Regions from separate parts of the Acetonema longum DSM 6540 genome, predicted to be linked through region 2. Evidence: riboswitches for the same ligand, from Rfam matches in the RefSeq annotation. Region 2 holds a riboswitch; the other holds the start of a gene.

Region 1 (14,035 bases), on a different contig from region 2:
TTTCAACACGTTATAGTAATGGTATGAATATCCAAATGGAGGTTGTCATGGAGACAGGCGCAAAATCCAACCTGGGAAAGCTTTCAATTCTATCCATTCTGCTCATCATGAGTGTGTTGCATCCTGATATTTGGTTTCTTGAAGCACTGCCCGGAAATCAAACAGATTTTTTGCAGGAATTGACTTCTATCTTTCTCAGTATTATCATCGAAGCCTTTCCCTTAGTATTGCTGGGAGTGATTATTTCCTCGTTTATTCACGTCTTTATTTCCGATACAACAATTCATCGTCTGTTGCCGAGAAACAGCATGATTGGCATCGTCTGCGGCAGCTTGCTGGGAATCTTCTTCCCCTTATGTGAGTGCGGCATTATCCCTATCGTACGCCGGCTCATTCAAAAGGGGGTCCCTGCGTATATCGCCGTCCCCTTCATGTTATCGGCTCCGGTTATTAACCCCTTAGTCGGCTTTTCCACATACCTTGCTTTTAACTCGTCTCCCTCTATGCTGGTTTATCGGTTTGCCGGCGTTTTTATCTGCGCCAATCTTATCGGAATTCTGTTATATAGCAGCAACGTAAACTCTAAGATACTCAATCCCTACACGGCAGACCCTGGCTGCGGCTGTCACCAGGGGTGCGGCTGCGGACACGAGCATCATCATCCGGGACTTCTGATGCGATTGCGCGAGATGCTGTACCACACTTGCGACGAGTTCTTTGATATGGGACGCTTCCTGCTAATCGGCTCATTTCTCGCCGCAGTCATTCAGATAACCGTACCACGGACTCTGCTGTTAAGCGTAGGCCAGGAGCCTGTTGTTTCCATCTGGGGCATGATGGGTTTTGCTTTCATTCTTTCCGTCTGCTCACAGGCAGACGCGTTTATTGCTGCGCCGTTCGCCGCCTCTTTTACCCCGGGCGCAATTGCCTCGTTCCTGATCTATGGGCCTATGCTGGATATTAAAAATGTAATTATGATGCTCAATGCATTTAGAGTATCATACGTAATGAAGCTTGTTCTCCTGATTACGATCAGCGTATTTCTGCTGTCACTGCTGATCAATTGTCTTCCTTATTTCAGGGAGGTGTTCGGGTTTGTATAGATTTTCACAGGCAGTCGAGAATCTACTGCAGCTCTTGATTCTTATTTGTTTTACTCTTTTATTTTACCGGGTGATAACCCAGGGCAATCTGCTGCAATTAATACACCCGCAATTCACTCTTAATGCCCAAGTTGGCTTGACCATCCTTTTCCTGCTGGTTATCGTGCAAACCATACGGCTAGTGAGTGATATGCTGTCAGTCAATCCGACAAAACGAGATCATACGTTCTCCAGCTATTTTTATTATGTTTTCATCGGGACCATTGCCATCTGTTTTCTCATCCCTGCCAAATCACTGGGCTCCATAACCGCTGACAACAGGAGCATGAAGTATCTTTCCAACAATCCCGGTATCGCCGCATCCTCCATGTCTGAAAACAACACACCCGCCATTCCGTTCGACGCAATGCAGCAGATTCAACCAGTTAATCCAAAACAAACTCCGGTTATTTATATTGACGATACAAACCATATCCGCTGGATTACCATCATGTACGAAGCTACTGCGAATTTTATCAACCGGGAAGTCAATTTAAAAGGCTTTGTCTATAGGCCAGCGGGTCTCAAGGATAATCAGTGCATGGTGGTACGATTTGAAATTGCCTGCTGTGCCGCTGATGCAATGCCCAGTGGCTTAATCATAGAATGGCCTGACAGCTCTCTGTATAAAAACGACACATGGGTAGAAGTACACGGAAAAATTCAGCAGGGAGACTATAACGGAGTTGTCATTCCCTTGCTGAAAGCAACTGCGGTTTCCCGCATAGAACCTCTGCCTAATCCTTATGTATATAATTGAGTCGTAAAAATCATATTGACATGCCTGCACACTAATAACAAGAACAAGAGCCGTTAAAGCGCCGGTTCGCGTTTTAACGGCTCTGCGGCCTGGGCTCCCGCTGCTCTTTCCTCTATTTTTCTTTTAGAAATTCATCTTATATCCCATCATGTAATTACAGGGCGTGAAATAATAGTCTGCAGATGTTGCTCGATAGGTAATATCATCCCTATCCAGCAGGTTGTTGATGGTCAAAAACAGGCTGCTGTTCTGCGTCATGGCATAATTCACGTTCAAGTTAGTAAGCAGATACGGTTTGGTGTCGACGTTGTTCAGTACCCGTTCCGCCATGTAAGACGCATTCAGGGCGGCACTCCATTTATCCTGCTGATAGGTCACGCCGCCATTAAGCTGCCACCGGGAATAATCGCGCTGCCAGCCCGAGGAGCCGCCTTCATCTATGGTTTCAGTTTTGGGATTACCATAGCTGACAGCATAATGAAAGCCGAACGGGCTGGCAGCGGTTTTAATCTTGCATTCCAATTCAATGCCGCTATTTTTTAAATTCTCATTCTCATAGATAAAGTCTGGGGCAACATATTTAGCGGTTATGTTGTCATCAATATCATAATGAAATAAGGCAACCCGCCACTTATGACCACCGATATCCTTTTTCCAGCCCGCCTCGTAATGGGCACCAACTTGCGCCTTCAAATCTGCGCCGGGAGCCGTATTATAGATTTGATGCAACTCCGGCATTTTAAAGGACTGTCCCGCACTGATGTACAAATTCTCATTCTCTTGCAACTTGTGGATCATCTGTGCTTGGCCGCTGAAGTTCGTTTCGTCATAATCGTTGGGCGCACCGGTTGTCCAGGACTCACGGGCACTCAGTATCAGCGTGTCCCGTTTGCTGATAGGCTTTTCATACTGCCCATAGGCAGAAAAATCGTTTCTGGAATGCTTAACGCTATCGCTAGTGCTGATTTTAGCATTCTTCGTAAACTCTTCACGCTGAAACGATCCGCCGAACAACAGCCTGGTATCCTTTATCTCCCAATCTTTCTGCATGTCCAATCCGTAATTGCGGTTCTTTTCTTCGTCAATTTCATAGGTTCCTTTAGAAAAGGTCAACGCATCCTTCTCCCGCGTCCTGTCAACATAATAAAATGTGGATTGAAGATGATTATCGCGATAAGTCAATTGAATATTGTTTCTGTTGATATTCTGCTCAGTGTCTGCTTTGCTGGTAATATAATGATAATTCGACTCCACATGATTGAGTGAAAGGCTCCAGTTATCATTGAACGCATAGTTCAAGCTCAAATTATTATTGTCCGGACCTTTCCATTTTTTCCCGTCGCTGGCGACGTTTTCCCGGGTGCCCCAGTCGGAGTATTGATAGCTGAGGCCCAGCCTGTCGGCCTGCAGGCCGACAGTATACTCTTGCTGTCCGTAATTGCCCCAGCCGGTCTTAAAGTAATTCTCCCGCTGCTTCTTGGTAATGATATTGATGACGCCGCCGGTGGCCTCGCTGCCGTACAGTACGGAGCCGCCGCCGCGGACGATCTCGACCCGTTCTATATTTTCCACCGGAATGTCGTTCAAATCATAGGTGCCGCGGATATTCAGCGGCATGCCGTTGATCAGGACCAGCGTACCGCCGGAGTTTCCCCGCATGACGATCTTACTGGTCATATTGCCCATGGAAGAGCCTCCCGTACCGTACTGATGCAGTGCAATGCCGGTGGAAAAACTCAGGGCGTTATACAAATTACTGGCGCCGGTATTCAAAAGATCCTGCTGCGTCAGAATCTCGGTAGAGGCCGCGACGTCAACTTCGCGCTTTTCATAGCGCTGGGCGGTAACAATGACCTGGTCCAATTCAAAGTCCTGCGCCTCGCCTTCGGCCGCCAATCCGGCAGCCTGTCCGCCTAAAAGCATGCCGGCAGCCGCTGTAGCAGCTAGAATTTTCCGTGTCAAAACCGATTCTTTTCTCATGGATAGTCCTCCCATTCAATTATTAAATCAAGAAGATTAAACAAATATATACATCTTGCCCCCACCAAAAACGTCATTTTTCCTGCAATTAGAGAATCATACAAATTCCGGGGTAGCAAGTCTGTGGGATTTTTATGCACAGCAGGGCTGTTAAAGCGCTGGTTCGCGCTTTAACAGCCCTGCTTCATGGCCCTTTATCTACGCTTTGCTGCTGTTTGCCCCTTCATAGGCAGACAGCAGTTCCTGGACAGCCCGGGTGGTGACCAGCGTGCCGCTGGCCACTTCCTGCTCGATACGGGGCAGGCAGGCTGTCACGGCGGGATGGTCGAAAAAGCTCCGGTACAGGTGTTCTTCCACCATGGATCGCATCCAGGCCAATACCTGGTTTTGGCGCCGGGTGGCAAAAGCGCCGGATGCCCTGACCTGAGCAAAGAAGGACTCCACCGTGGCCCAGAGGGCGTCAATACCATCGCCGGTCATGGCCGAGCAGGTCACTGACTGGGTACGCCAGCCTTCGGTGGCCGGACGGATATAATGCAGAATGCGCTCGTAATCGGCCCTGGCAGCCAGGGCCCGGAGCCGGTTATCCCCGTCGGCCTTATTGACCGCGATGAGATCAGCCAGCTCCATAACGCCTTTTTTCATGCCTTGCAGCTCATCGCCGGCGCCGGTCAGGACGACGAGCAAAAAGAAGTCCACCATAGACCGCACAGTTACTTCGCTTTGGCCGACACCGACGGTCTCTACCAGAATGATATCATAACCGGCTGCTTCACACAGCAGCATGGTTTCCCGGCTTTTGCGGGCCACGCCGCCCAGGGTGCCGCCGGAGGGTGAGGGACGAATGAAGGCGTTGGGTTGGCGGGTAAGCTGTTCCATCCTGGTTTTGTCGCCAAGGATGCTGCCGCGGGTGACCGTGCTGCTGGGGTCTACTGCCAGCACGGCGACTTTATGTCCCCGTTCGCACAGCCGGCAGCCAAGCGATTCGATAAAGGTGCTTTTCCCCGCTCCGGGAACGCCTGTGATGCCAACCCGCATAGCGCCGCCGGTATGAGGCAGCAGTTCCTGCAGTAGGGCCTGCGCCATGACGGCATGTTTGGGATGGTTGCTTTCCACTAGGGTGATAGCCCGGGCCAAAATCCCCCGGTCTCCCTGCATGATCCCCTGATAGTAGTCCGCTACTTCCAGTTGGCGCGGCCGGGCGGCCGGAGCCGCCATTTTTCCGGCGACTCCGGGCATGCCGTCGTGGGTGGTGGCCACCCCCTCCATTACGCGGCTGGCAAAACCGTCATCGCTGCCGCAGGCCCACTCCGGCAGTCTCTCTCCCCGCCGCTCCATCAGCCTGCCACCTGGCCCCGGCGTAATAATACTTCCAGAATCCGCTGCGCCGCCACCGGAATTACCGTTCCCGGCCCAAAGATGGCCGCTGCGCCATGGGCCCGCAAAAAGTCATAGTCCTGAGCAGGAATGACGCCGCCGGCGACCACGAGAATATCGCTCCGGCCCCGCTTGGCCAGTTCCTCTACCAGCTGCGGCAGCAGCGTCTTATGTCCGGCTGCCAGCGAACTCATCCCGACCACGTGCACGTCATTGTCCACGGCCTGTTGGGCGGTTTCCTCCGGCGTTTGGAACAACGGCCCGATATCCACGTCGAAGCCCATGTCGGCAAAGGCGGTGGATACGACCTTTGCTCCCCGGTCATGTCCGTCCTGACCCATTTTAGCCATAAGGATACGAGGCCGGCGGCCTTCCAGTTTTTCAAATTCATCGGCCATTTTCCGCACGGTTCCGATTTCCTGCTCATCGTTAAACTCGCTGCTGTAGACGCCGGAAATGGAACGGATGACAGCTTTGTGCCGGCCGGCCACTTTTTCCACGGCATAGGATATTTCACCCAGGCTGGCTCTGAGTCTGGCAGCTTTTACCGCCAGGTCCAGCACGTTGCCTGCGCCGCTTTCCATAGCCTTGGTAATGGCTTCTAAGGACGATTGCACCTCGTCCTCGTTGCGGTTGGCTTTTAATTGCTCCAGGCGGCGGAGCTGCGCCTGCCGCACAGCCGTGTTGTCGACCTCCAGGATTTCCAAAGGATCTTCTTTGACGAGGCGGAAACGGTTGACGCCGACGATGGTCTCTTTTGCCGAGTCGATTTGAGCCTGACGCCGGGCGGCGGCTTCCTCGATTCTCATCTTGGGCAGGCCGGTATCAATGGCCTTGGCCATGCCTCCCAGCTGTTCCACCTCCTGGATGTGCTGCCAGGCTTTGCGGGCCAATTCCCGGGTCAGGGCTTCCACATAGTATGAGCCGCCCCATGGATCAATAACCTTGCAAATATAGGTCTCATCCTGTAGATATAACTGAGTGTTGCGGGCAATCCGGGCGGAAAAGTCCGTTGGCAGGGCGATGGCTTCATCCAGGGCGTTAGTATGAAGCGACTGGGTATGCCCCAATGAGGCTGCCAGGGCTTCGATGCAGGTGCGAACCACATTGTTGAACGGATCCTGCTCGGTCAGACTCCAGCCTGAAGTCTGGGAATGAGTCCGCAATGCCATGGATTTAGGATTCTTCGGGTTGAACTGTTTGATCAGTTTGGCCCACAGCAGGCGCCCGGCCCGCATTTTTGCCACTTCCATGAAGTAGTTCTTGCCGATGGCCCAGAAAAAAGCAAAGCGAGGAGCAAAAGCGTCGATGTCCAGGCCGGCCTTCAAGCCGGTCTTGACGTATTCCAGACCGTCGGCCAGGGTATAACCCAGCTCGATATCGGCCGTGGCGCCCGCTTCCTGCATATGATAGCCGGAAATACTGATGCTGTTGAATTTGGGCATGTTTTTAGAGGTATAGGCGAAAATATCGCCGATGATCCGCATGGACGGTTCCGGGGGATAAATATAGGTGTTGCGAACCATGAATTCCTTTAAAATATCGTTCTGGATCGTGCCAGTCAGAACTTCGGCCGGTACGCCCTGTTCTTCGGCCGCTACGATGTAGAAGGCCATGATCGGCAGCACTGCGCCGTTCATCGTCATGGATACCGACATTTTGTCCAGAGGAATTCCGTCAAACAGAATCTTCATATCCAAAATCGAGTCGACAGCCACGCCGGCCTTGCCCACGTCGCCTACCACCCGGGGATGGTCGGAGTCATAGCCCCGGTGGGTCGCCAGGTCAAAGGCAATGGACAATCCCTTCTGGCCCATGGCCAGGTTTCGTTTGTAAAAGGCGTTGCTTTCCTCGGCGGTGGAAAAGCCGGCATATTGGCGGACTGTCCAGGGCTGGGTCACGTACATATTGGGATAAGGTCCGCGTAAAAACGGCGGAATTCCCGCCAGAAAGGCGAGATGTTCCACCTCGGCCATGTCGGCCTCACTGTACAGAGGCTGAATATCTATCTGCTCCATGGTGCGGTGGACGAGATCTTCCATCGGTTCCCCCGTTTCCCGCTCCAGGTTGCGCCGCCAATCCTTATAGCCGGCGCTGCCGTGAGAGGCCTGAAAGGCCAAGGTCGTGAAATCAGGCTTGAGAATCATCATGCATCCCCTTTCTGCGCTGCAGCCTGGATAAACTTTCATAGCAGTCGGCCCGGACATGAATGAACTCATCCACGCCGGCTTCCCGGTATACGGCCTGCAGGTCTTCCGGCGGCAGGCCGGCCAGAACCAGCCACACTCCCGGCATCTTTTCCTTGATCAGCCGGGCCAGCGGCGGCACGATTTCGGGATAGGTGGCATCAGTAGAGCAGATCACCACCGCATCGGCGCCGGAAGCCGCGGCTGTATCGGCAGCCTCGTCCACAGATGCAAAGCCGTTGTTGGACAGTACTTCAAATGCACCAACCTCAAAAAAGCCCCGGCTGAAATCGGCTCTGGGCTTGTGCTGGGGGATCGGCCCTATATCGGCCGAAAAAATGCGCACATTGCCGCCGGTTTCCGCTTTGAACTTTTCGGTGTTCCGCCGCAGGGCCTCATAGGGTTCGGACAACCGGCTCGGCTGAAGAGGAGTGATGCTTAAGGGCTCTGTTTCTTCCCGGCGCAGGGCAAGGAAAATTTCACCCACGGAACCGCCGGCAATGGCCGCGTCGATGGCAGCCTCCACCAGCTCCGCCCCCGTGCGCTGGCGACTGGCTGCCAGGCTGGTCAGCAGCCGCTGCTGCTCCTGCGTCGCCCTGTTTTGGCGGTAAGCCGTCAGTTGTTCTGCCCGCCGGGCCTGTATCGCCTGGCAGTCAATTTCTGACGCCGCCAGGGGATGTTCCGCCAAGTTGGCATACATATTGGTTCCCACGATCACATCCCGCCGTTTGGCCAAATTGGCAAACCGGTTTTGCGCCGTTTTTGCGCTTTGGCTTTGCGGCAGGCCGGCCTGCAGGGCCAGAAACATTCCTCCCTTCATTTCCACTTGTTGAAAGATTTCCCAGGCCCGGCGGGCCAGGTCGGCGGTAAGCGTCTCCACATACCAGGACCCGCCGGCTGGATCCGCCGGCTGCATCAGGCCGCATTCCTGCTGCAGGATGATCTGCGTGTTGCGGGCAATCCGGCGGGAAAACTCATCCCCCGGCCGAACCGCCTCGTCGAAAGGACCGACGTGCAGGCTGTCCAGGCCGGCCACCACACCGGCGAAGGCTTCGGTTGTCGTCCGCAGCATATTGACATAGGGATCATAACCGGTTTTTGTAAAGCGGGATGTCCGACCGTGAATAACTGCAGCGCATTCTTCCCCCTTACCGCCGAAAGCCCGCGCCGCCTGACTCCACAGCAGTCTCGCGGCGCGGATTTTGGCCAGTTCCATGAACATATTGGCGCCCAGGGCAAAAGAAAACTGCATATGACGGGAAATCACCGGGAATTCCAGGCCGCGCTGCTGCAGCTCCCGCACGTATTCCACAGCGGTCGCCAGGGCGTAAGCCAGTTCCTGCACGGCATTGGCGCCGGCGTCATGATAGGGGCAACCGTCGGCCCGGATGGTTTTCAGATAAGGGGTACGGGTTTCCGCCCAGGCGGTCACAGCAGCCAATTCGTCATAAACGGACGGCAGGGATGCCGTCAATTGTCCCTGCAACGCCAAAGCGCCCAGGGGATCGGCTACAATCGAGCCGGAAAGCTCACCGGGATCCATTCCCCTGGACCGGGCCAGAGCCGCAAACAGGGCCACCACCGGCAGCGAGCGGGCGCCGGCGGGCACCATTACAGACCATTGCTGCAGGGAAATATCGTCCAGGGCTTTCGTCAGGTCCTGCAGGCAGGCCAGCGAAAAACCCCGGTCCCCTACCTGGCCGGCATCGGCAATGTCCGGATCAAGCCCCAAGCAGGTCGCGGTATCCAGGCGGATATGGAGGCTCTGTAGGCCGCGGCTGAGTTCGTTCTTTAATGTTTGGTTAAGTTCAGCGGCCAGCGGCTGGTCGCATTCCTGGGCAACCAGCCAGGATTTTGTCAGATAGCCGCCGGCATGGATTCCCCTGACAAAGGGCTCGCTGCCCGGCAAACTGAGGTGAACGCCCTCTGACTCCAAGTCGTTCTGCCGGTAAATTGGTTTCAAATCAATTTCCTCATAGGTTTTGGTGATCAGCCTGCTTTCAAAGGGAGCGCCTTTGAGAGCTTTCTCAGCCTCGCTTTGCCAGGACTCATATGTCGGCGCCGCGAACTCGGCGAATAGTTTTTCTTCGGCGGCCATCGGTTCTGCCTGTTCTTCTTTCATTCCTTTTCCCCCTATCCCTGACTGATGATTCGTATACTGCCGACTCCGAAGGCCTGCTTAATCTGCGGCAGAAAGTCGCGTTCCAGCAGAGAACGGTGCATGGCCCGGCGGGTAACCATCCATAGGATCCCTTCCCGCAGCTGCAGAGAAACCAGATTTTCGATATACCGGTCAAAATGTTCCTGTCCCAGTCCCTGCTGCAATGCTTTTAATCCCTGAACCAACTCCGGCTGATCCGAGGCTACTCTGGCGGACAGCGGTGTGAATGGTTCGACTTGGAGTGAATCGGAAGCCGGCATCATGATGGGTTCTTCCCGGTCTTCCGGAACATTCGTACTCCGGTTCATAAACATTCTCATGTTCCTCCTTGTGTACATTGTTTATTATATAGGGCTTGAACCGACTCCCCACCGGCCCGGTTAAAAGCCTGTGTCCCATGAGTGAGTCTCTGCCTCGGCCTTTCGGCAAACCCATGTATGGCAAGAAAAAAGTCTGCTTGGCAGAGCTTTTTTCTTAAAAAAAACTCCTGACTCAGTCAGGAGTTTATGATCTTACGCAACGGACACTTTGCCATCGGCTGCGCAGATCTCCTCCCCATCGCTCGTGGGTATAGCGGTGACCGTTAAACAGGCAGTTCTCCTGGCTCCGGTTCCTCGCTCCCCCAGTCTTCCCAGGACATTTTATCCCAGTGACATCGTTTGGGTTTGCTCCCCGTTACAGTGGCGGGACCGCGCCGGCATTGTACCGGACTTCCCTATTAAGCCCCATGGGGCACCTGTTCCGTTTCCGTTTATGTTGTTTTTATTAAATATAAATGCCCTCCCCGCAATGGCAGGGAGGGCTATGCTAACAACCGTCAAACAAGTTTCCCGTCGATGTTGCCATCCGGAAACTGTAGCACGTAAAATCCCCTCCCCATCACTCGTGGGTATAGCGGTGACTGTCAGACAGGCAGTTCTCCTGACTCCGGTTCCTCGCTCCCCCAGCCTTCCCAGGACATTCCATCCCAGTGACATCGTTTGGGTTTGCTCCCCGTTACAGTGGCGGGACCGCGCCGGCATTGCACCGGACTTCCCTATTAAGCCCTATGGGCACCTGTCTCAATAATATTTATTTTCAATGAAATCTATAAGTTCATACTAATTCGTATTCATACTACCATCATTTGCGGTGAAATGTCAAATACCTTCTCAAATCGGTCTTTCCATTCCGCCTATTTATAAATTGTTAAAAGCCTTTTCTATAAAGTTGATAAAAATACGCAAAGCATTTGTTATATATCTGTCTTTACGCCAGGCAAGCCCTGCCTCAATCACAAGCGGGCGGCAGAGGGGACGGCTGATAATATTTTGCTGTTTGTCTGAGACAGCATCAATGAGAAATGAAATACCGACACCCTGTTCGACCATGTTTATAATCGTTTGAACTTGCCGGGTGGAGAAAATGATATTTGGCGAGTATTGATTCTTTTTGCATTCTTCAATGATGAGTCGACGGTTATAGGTATCCTCTTTCAATAAAATAAAAGCCTCCTCCCGAAGCGCTGCAATAGGTACGGCTGATAACCCGCTCAAAGGATGCTCCCTTCTCATGCACACTTTGATTTCGCTGCAGGTAACAGGCATCACCTCGACACCGTCTAATGCATCCCCAAGCACCACGAAGCCAACATCCAGTTTTCCTTTCTCCAATAACCGCAAAACAGAGAGACTTCCTCGTTCTACAATGGTGAGCTCAAACTCCGGGTGTAACTTACGGAATTGGCCAAGGATATAAGAAAACACAAACACCCCGATCATGGGCGGAATGCCAATTTTTATCGTACCGGCCCGCTTGGTTCGGTAATCGGTTATTTCCCTGACCGAATCATCAACACGCAGCAAAATATCATCCACATGCTTCAGAAACATGGCGCCTGCCGATGTCAGGCTGATATTTCGATAACTTCGCTCAAACAAAAGCACCCCGAGTTCTTCTTCCAGGTTTTGCATGGCCACCGTCAGTGAAGGCTGTGAAACATTTAATTGTACCGCCGCTTTGGTAATACTGTTTAACCTGCCGATTGTCTGGAAATATTTTAATTGTCGTAATTCCACAGTATCCCTCTTTTATATTAATAACAATGAAAAAACTCCCGGTTTTCGGGAGTGAGAATACAAAATATGACGCTGCGAAAGTGCGTCCGTATAATCCCCTCCCCATCGCTCGTGGGTCAAGCAGTGATTGCTGAACAGGCAGTTCTCCTGGCTCCGGATCATTGCTTCTTCGCGCCTTCCCAAAGCGAAACGCTCCAGTGACATATTGCGAATTTACTCCCCGTTACAGTGGCGGGACCGCGCCGGCATCGCACCGGACTTCCCTATTAAGCCCTGTAGGGCACCTATTCCTATATTTATATTTTACTGTTATTTTAGTGTTATTCTAGCTTCCAGTATTTATTTCCTCTTTCGTCGTGGTATATTCCGGGGACAACTTTGCCATAGAGCAGGACTATCTCCGCATAAAATACCGGTATTTCACAAAGGAGCCAGTATTTTTATATAATCTAGCTGTAAACCGCATAGTAAAGCTTACCCATATCATAGGAGGTAGAAAAATGTTTATATCACTCAGTAGAAGTTGGGAGCGTTTTGTCCAGAAAAAGTTGCTGAAAATGAATCGGCAAGCCGTGCAACAAGCTAATCCAGCCATTGTATACGAAATTGCCGATGACCTGAATTGCGGCAAGCTTAAAAAGTTATTCGGTTATTATTGTGAAGGAAAATCCGTCCAATACCCGGTATGCTACCAACACCGCCTGCAATAAGGCGGTGTTTTAATTAGAGTATTAGTCCGTACCTTCCTCAATATCGCCTTCCATCTCCAAATAGGTCCGGCGCAATTGCTCCAGATCTTCTTTCGTGGCCTGCCAATATCCCCGCTGGTTGCATTCCAGCAGGTGTTCCAGTATGCTGAAGTATGCCCAGCGGTTGTTTTCCGCCAGCTTCTGGCGCAGTATTTCATCCGCCACATAGGTCTGGAAAAGGCCGCTGAAGATCCAGTTATCCACCCGGTTGGTGGTGGCCGCCAGCCCCAGGATGTTTTCAAACCGGTCCCGAATCTTTTGTGTCCCGTGATAGGGGTGAATCAGCATGGCCTGAATCCATTTGGGGTTTAAGAGGCGGGTTCGAACGCCGCGGGCAATGGAGCGGTCCACGGACTCGGTTTCGACCTTTTCCCCAGTAGTATCCGTGATATAGACGGCGGCTTGCTCTCCTTTGGCGGTTTCCACCGCTTTAGCCAGCCCGCCGAAGTATTCATAGTGGTTTTGAACATGTGGAAATAATGATATAACTCATTTACCGTTGGTGTTTTGTATCCTGCGCCAACCACAGCCTTGATGCGTAAATCTTCCTGAGCTTTATAAGTCAGGCCGAGACGCGGCGTGACTTCGGAACTAAACTGATCGCTCCAGTCGTACCGCATCGAGGGAATCACTAGCAGCTTGTTACCAGCCTTCCATGCATCCTGCAGATATACGGCGCGGTATTCCAACGAGGCTTCTCGGCTTTTTTGGTGTCATCATAGCCGTTCTCCCAGTAGTAGGTCACCGGCGTGCCTTCGCTGCCCGGCTTGCGGATACGCGTTCCCCAGGATTCATCCTTGCGCCATTCCCAACCGGCGGTTAGTCTCTGATTATCGCCGGCCTGCCAAGAACTTTTGCCTTCCACTACCGACAGAGTTCTCTCTACCACGTCAAATGAGTTTAGTTTCCATCCAGTAGAGGAAAGATAAGCTGAGTGGTAATCCTTGTAATATTCTGACCGATAGGCACGAATCTGCCAATCCTGCTGTTCATCTTTGCCGCTATATTCCACTGACCAGTCAGTGCGGGTATTGTCGTTCTGGGTGATTTGCGGTAACTGCATAGCGGCACCTCATAGAAAAAAATGGAATCCATAGCGGTTTCTTCCCATAGCTTGCTGTAGTCCACTTTCCACTGGTTGCCGTTTTCCGTTCTCCAGGCGGCGCTCAAGGCAATAGGGGTTTCCTCGCCATAATAGTTGTCGGTTATTAATTTACCGTTTTTGTCTAAAACTCTATGAGGTTGCGGTTCATGTCGGCCGGCGCTGATGCTCCAGTCGACACTGCCCGTCTCATCGGTCTCCTCCGCCATAGCCGTAAGCGGACTGAGCGTACAGCATGCGGTCAGCAAAGCGGCGGCCAGTCTTTTCTCCCGTTGCTTCCGGATTCCCATTTATAACATCCTCCATTCATCTCATCCCGCTGCATCAGATTCGCCCTGCGGGCAGTATCCCTTCCCAGTCGGCTGAATCTGCCGGCTTGTCCGGAGCCGCTTGCAATGATGTCCGTGCCAGGTATATATAAAACCCTTCTGAAAAAATCAGAAGGGTTTTTTGGCAGTCAGCTAATAAAAAATCCCGGCAAAAAAATAGCCGAGAAGGATAGCCTGTGCTGAAATCCCCTC
Region 2 (5,848 bases):
GAATGTAATCGTGGTAGATGGGTTTTAAGATCTCGTTCACTTCTTTTTCACTATAGTTTTTGCCGGTCTCGAAATAGTTTATGAGATGCCGCAGAATGGCTGCCCGCTTTTTCTCTTTCAGCGGGAATCTATCGAGGGGGCCATCGGGTCCCTGCTTAAAGTATGCCGCCAGAATGTGGTCAGACTCCTGCCCGGTAATAGCAAACCGCTCGTCGACCTGTTTCGAACTGCGCGGGATTTCGATGAAGGCATCTTTTTTCGGCATCCGTTCTCCCAGCAATTCCATAATCGCCAAAAAGATTTTGGCCTGTTTTTGTTTTTCCCGCAAACTGAAGCGATGATTGCGGATGGTGGAGGTACTGCCTGCATTTACGGCTTTGGCCACCTCAGCGTCGCTATAGCCGGCGTAAAAAAGCTCCAACAGGCTTTTTTGGTGTTCCGTCAACCCGGTTAACTGTTTGTCCAGGCTGGTGAGAACATGAAAGACCGAGCCATGACACTGGGCAATATGCATTTTTATATATTTTTTGGCTTCATATAACTGGCACTCGTGGGAGTATATGACTCCATCGGGAAATTTTTGGCCGCAGATGAGACAAATGAACTCATCGCTATGGGACTGATAGGTGTAACCGGCTTTGATATCCTGCAGCGATGACTGCCAAAACAGATCGGATACATCATTCATTTCAAACACCTCTTACATTTGTTTGATAAATACATAGACATTATATGATTCTGTCTATAATAAATCAAGAGTATTATTTTTCCATTGATTGTTGTGCCGGACTTTATAATTTTACAAAAATAGCCGGACAGGTAGGAATGAAAATTTATTTAGAGAATAATGACAATAAAGGCATAAGCTTGACTTAGGTATGGCTATTTCCAGGAAATAAGTCGAAGAAGGGGGAAGATAGAATGAACAAGGTATACGCTATTATCGGGCCGCCTGCTTCCGGGAAAACCTCTCTGGTAAAGGAACTGTCAAAGCAGGGTGTTCCTGTCATGGTTAGTCATACCACCAGGCCTAAAAAACAACATGAAGTACATGGGGCTGATTACTATTTCGTCTCAAAAGAAGAGTTTGGACAGCTGCAGTTGATTGAAAAAGTGACCCGGGATAATAACTTTTATGGGTTGAGCAAGGATGAGGTATTACGAAAGGTAAACCAGCATCCGGTTTCGATTGTGGATATTGACTTAGTCGGCCTGGAACAGTTGAAGAAACTTTTGGGAGGACGGGTGGAATCTATTTTTGTTCTGGTTGACAAAAACACGGTGATTCAGCGCTTAGTGACGCAAAATGCGAAACTGGAGGATATTCAACGCCAGGTGGAGCAGGCTGCCGGCAAGGGTGAGTTTGACAACTGGCAAACCGCCGATTATGTGGTAAAGAACACCGGGGCCATGGATGCGTCGGTACGTCAGATGCAGGCTATTATGGGATTGCTGTGGGCTGAACCGGCAAGCGCCACGGAAACTGTTTAGAAAGGGTGTTACTTTTTTTACCGATCCTATCAGAATTTTGTTGTGTTTTCTTTTGCCGCAGGATAATGCCATTCCCTGCAGAACCCTAACTGTAATTGAATCAGTGCCACCAAACAGGTGCCTCTCGCCAGAGAGGAGAATAGGGAAGGCGGCAGGATGCTAAAGTGTCCTGGAACGCCGCGGTCGCGCCACTGTAATCGGGGAGGAGCCTTTGCCCATGCCGGCTGGTCGCCGGGAGGCGCAAAGGTTTCGCAGAACCGTAGCCAGGAGACCTGCCTGTTTTGGCTGTCATTTGTCCCCGCGTCAGGGCGATGCCAGAAGGATGGGAAATCAAAGAAAAACCTAGCCTTTTTGGCTGGGTTTTTTTGCGAGCAATACCAAAAAGGGGGATGGATATGGACTACGAACAAGCGGTTGACCAATTGATTAACGGTGCGGCCAAGCCGCCGGGCAGCCTGGGCCTGCTGGAGAAATACCTCCGAAAGGTACTGCTGGCATGGGGCGGTCTGGAGCGGGAAGTAAGACCCCATCATTTGATTTTTGCCGCCGACAATGGGGTGGTAACCGAGGGAGTGGTCAACTATCCGGCGGAAATTACCTATCTGCAGGCGCAAAATATGGTTGACGGAAGGGCCACTATCAGCTGTTTCTGCAGCGGCAGCGGCATTCCCTATACGGTGGTGGACGTCGGCACCAAGCATCAGGAGGCGGCCGGCATCAATCGCAAAGTGGCCTTAGGTACAAAGAATTTTATGCAACAGGAAGCGATGAGCCCGGGGGAATTCCGGCAAGCCTGGGAAACAGGCCGGGAAATGGTTCGCAGCTCGGTGGAGCAGGGCTATAACCTGCTGTCATTCGGGGAAATGGGCATCGGTAATACCACTACTTCCGCGGCGGTCCTTCATGCCTTAAGCGGTATCCTGCCTGAATTTGTCGTGGGTTATGGCGCAAGTCCGGGAAATGAAGAGACCCTGAAACGTAAACGCCTGGTCGTGGCCAAAGGGGTGGAGCGGCACCGGGAGACCATGAAAACAGTAGAAGATATTTTGCGTTGCGTCGGCGGCTTTGACATTGTCGCCATTTGCGCTGCCATGGTCGAATGCGCCCGGGTTAAAACCCCGTTTGTGATCGACGGCTTTATCACGGCCGTAGCCTATGTCTGCGCTGCCAGGATGCAGCGGGAAACAGAGAAATTCGCCATTCCTTCCCATTTGTCCAAAGAGCCGGGTATGGCCTATGCGCTGCTGTTGGGTAATATCCGGGCCGAGGACGTGCCAATTCGCGCCGATATGGCGCTGGGCGAAGGAACCGGCGCCGTCCTGATGGTGTCCATCCTGAAAAATATGGTCTATGCTATTTTCCATACCGCCCGGCTGGATGATTTTGAATTATCGGCTGCGGTCCCGCCAGCGACAGCAGCCGTTTAACCAGCATAGAAAATAATTGCGGCGGAATGGTGATTTTTTGCCATTAGCAGGAAATAACTGTAGGTTTAGCAAATACTTCCCTATGAATAAACAGAAAATTTTTTCATTTTATTTCTGATGCTGCATTATTGTGCAAGGGGGAAGTAGGGTGCACAATCTCCAAGGATTTGCCTTGAGCGATATCGTCAACATGCAGGTGCTGCAGGAAATTCAAGATAGGTTTGCGGACGCCACAGGCCTGGCGGCAGTAATTGTGGATGTGAACGGGTCACCGGTAACCACGCCCAGTAATTTTACCAGGTTATGCAACTATATCCGGTCCTATCCCGAAGGATTGGCCCGCTGCATGGATTGCGACGACCGGGGCGGGCGGAAAGCAGCGAAACAGCAGCGTCCCTATGTCTATCATTGCCACAGCGGCGCCCTGACCGACCTGGCGGCGCCGATCATTGTTCAGAACGAATATGTGGGAGCCGTTCTCGCCGGCCAGGTGATCCTGCCCCAGGAGGGGTACGAGCCCAGGGCCGAAATGCTCCGGCGCCTGGTACCGCTGGGATTGGAACCGGCCATTTTGTCAGAATATTTGGATTTGGCTGAGGTTTTGCCGGAAAACCGGCTTAAAGCTTCAGCCGACCTGATTCACCTCCTGGCTAACTATGTGGTGGAAATGGGCATAGCCAATATCAGGCAGCAACAGTTAGTGACTGAAATCAAGGCTAAAGCCGACCTGGAGAATTTACTGCGGGCCGCGGAATTAAAAGCGTTGCAGTCCCAGGTGAACCCGCATTTTTTGTTTAACACTTTAAATACCATCGCCAGGCTGGCGCTGCTTGAAGAAGCGCCGCGGACCCAGGAAGTAGTTTACGCCCTGGCCGACATGCTGCGCAACAACCTGCGGGATATGGATCAATTGCGCACCGTGGAGGAAGAAGTGAAATCGGTGCGGGATTATTTCACCATTCAAAGCGTGCGGTTCGGCGACCGGATCAAAACCGATATTGATATTACCCCGTCTCTGATGGAAACGCTGATTCCGGCCCTGACGCTGCAGCCGTTGGTAGAAAATTCTATTTTGCACGGCCTGGAGCCTAAGCGGGATGGCGGCATGGTGCAAATTACCGGAAGGCTGGACGGAGACCGGGTGGTCCTGGCGGTAGTCGACACCGGCGTAGGTGTGCCGCCGGAACGCATCTATTCTATCTTCCGGGCCGAAAAACGGCCGGTTACCAAAGGACAGACCACCGGTCTGGGCATTATCAATGTCCATAAACGCATTCAGCACTTTTTTGGCAGCAAGTACGGCCTTAACATGGAAAGTAAAGTCGGTGAGGGGACACGAATCTATATTCAGCTTCCCTACCCTTCCTAAAAATCAGAGGAGAGAAACAGAATGTACAGCTTGATGATCGCTGAAGATGAGCAGCTGGAACGGCAGGCGCTGCGCTTTATTGTGGGAAAACACTGTCCTGATATTCAGATTGTCGGTGAAACCGGCGATGGGGCCGATGCCGTGCAGATCGCATCGGAGCAGGCGCCGGATATCATTCTGATGGATGTCCGCATGCCGGAAATCAATGGCCTGGAAGCCGCCAAAAACATCCGGGCCATCCTGCCGGATACGATGATTATCATGCTGACCGCCTTTGACGAATTCAGCTATGCCAAACAGGCCTTGGCTTTCGGCGCGATGGATTATCTCTTGAAACCGCTCAAACCTGCTGATCTGGTACGCACTTTGCAGGCCACAGCGGCCAAAGTGCAAGAGATCCGGCAGAAACGGCAGGAGGAAGCCCGTCTGCGCCATAGTTTGCAAGAAGCGCTGCCGGTGATTCAGATGTCTTTTGTCTATGATCTGGTTTTCCGGGAAATTCAGGATTTGCCCCATCTTAAAGAGCGGGCGGCGTTTTTGGGGCTCAAGGCCGATGCCGGTGTGGTCATGGCTGTGGATATTGACAACTTCTACCAGGTTAGCCACCGGGAATCCGAATTACGAAAGCAGCTGATCAAACAGAATGTGTTCCGGCAGATTGTGGCCGTCACCGGCGGCAGCGCCCTGGTGACACCCTTTGGCAGCGACAGTGTCATCGTACTGTTGAGCAGCATGATGCCGGCTTCGCCGGACCTGGGCAAAGAAGCGGTGCTGCCGGTTGCGGCGCAGATCCGTGACGCCGTATCCAGGAACCAGGGCATCAGCATCACCATTGGCATTGGCCGCTGGTATCAGGATCTGCGGCACATGCACAAATCCTATCTGGAAGCTGTTCATGCCCAGCGGCAGCGTTTTTTTCTCGGTGACAACCAGATCATTCATGTGGACGATGTACCGCATCCGGAGACAGGACCGTTTTATTATCCCTTTCATTATGAACGGGTGATGATGGACAAAGTCCGCTGCGGCGACCGCAAGCAGGCCAAGGAAGCCCTGCGGCAGCTGCTGAAGGAACTGTTGGCCAGCCAGGCCGGCATGGAAGCCGTCAAGGCCTGCATGCTGGAGCTGCTGATCGTTTTGTCCCGGTCGGCGGTAGAAGGAGGCGCCAATCTGGAACAACTCACTCTCCTGAATGTGGACCGCATCAACCAGCTGACCCGCTGTTCCAGCGGAGAGCAAATGCATTACTGGATGTTGGACTCTCTCGACCGGTTCCTGGACAATATGCTGGAGAACCGCAACAGCATGAATGTGCGCCTGGTCAACAGGGCCTCTGAATATATCCGGCAAAACTGCCAGCGCAATGTTTCCCTGGAGGAAGTAGCCAAGCTTGTTCATTTGAGCCCTTTTTATTTCAGCCGGCTGTTTAAGCAGGAAAAAGGCTGCAATTTTGTGGACTTCCTGACGCGGATGCGGGTGGATAAGGCCAAACGGATGCTGCAAAATGCCGAACACACCATTGTGCGCATTGCCGCGGCGTCCGGCTATCAGGATGCCAGCT

Evidence for each region. A riboswitch is a leader RNA that binds a small molecule or an ion and turns the genes downstream of it on or off. The one in region 2 is predicted to bind cobalamin.
Region 1: another riboswitch for cobalamin. It lies ahead of ALO_RS19475 (LysR family transcriptional regulator); the one in region 2 lies ahead of ALO_RS06515 (nicotinate-nucleotide--dimethylbenzimidazole phosphoribosyltransferase).

What each region holds. Positions count from the first base shown of each region.
Region 1 is NZ_AFGF01000269.1:27,949-41,983, reverse strand. It holds gene ALO_RS19510 (permease) at 48-1,103, shown strand; gene ALO_RS19505 (TIGR03943 family putative permease subunit) at 1,096-1,902, shown strand; gene ALO_RS19500 (TonB-dependent receptor plug domain-containing protein) at 2,026-3,882, opposite strand; gene meaB (methylmalonyl Co-A mutase-associated GTPase MeaB) at 4,081-5,220, opposite strand; gene scpA (methylmalonyl-CoA mutase) at 5,220-7,406, opposite strand; gene ALO_RS19485 (methylmalonyl-CoA mutase family protein) at 7,390-9,567, opposite strand; gene ALO_RS19480 (hypothetical protein) at 9,579-9,920, opposite strand; cobalamin riboswitch at 10,180-10,361, opposite strand; cobalamin riboswitch at 10,501-10,681, opposite strand; gene ALO_RS19475 (LysR family transcriptional regulator) at 10,785-11,663, opposite strand; cobalamin riboswitch at 11,784-11,966, opposite strand; gene ALO_RS19470 (hypothetical protein) at 12,164-12,373, shown strand; gene ALO_RS19465 (cobaltochelatase subunit CobN) at 12,395-12,898, opposite strand; partial or broken gene ALO_RS23870 (hypothetical protein) at 12,928-13,032, opposite strand; gene ALO_RS22235 (hypothetical protein) at 13,044-13,475, opposite strand.
Region 2 is NZ_AFGF01000050.1:123,006-128,853, reverse strand. It holds partial or broken gene ALO_RS06525 (DUF2087 domain-containing protein) at 1-688, opposite strand, end outside; gene ALO_RS06520 (guanylate kinase) at 922-1,491, shown strand; cobalamin riboswitch at 1,590-1,785, shown strand; gene ALO_RS06515 (nicotinate-nucleotide--dimethylbenzimidazole phosphoribosyltransferase) at 1,887-2,918, shown strand; gene ALO_RS06510 (sensor histidine kinase) at 3,067-4,287, shown strand; gene ALO_RS06505 (response regulator transcription factor) at 4,309-5,848, shown strand, end outside.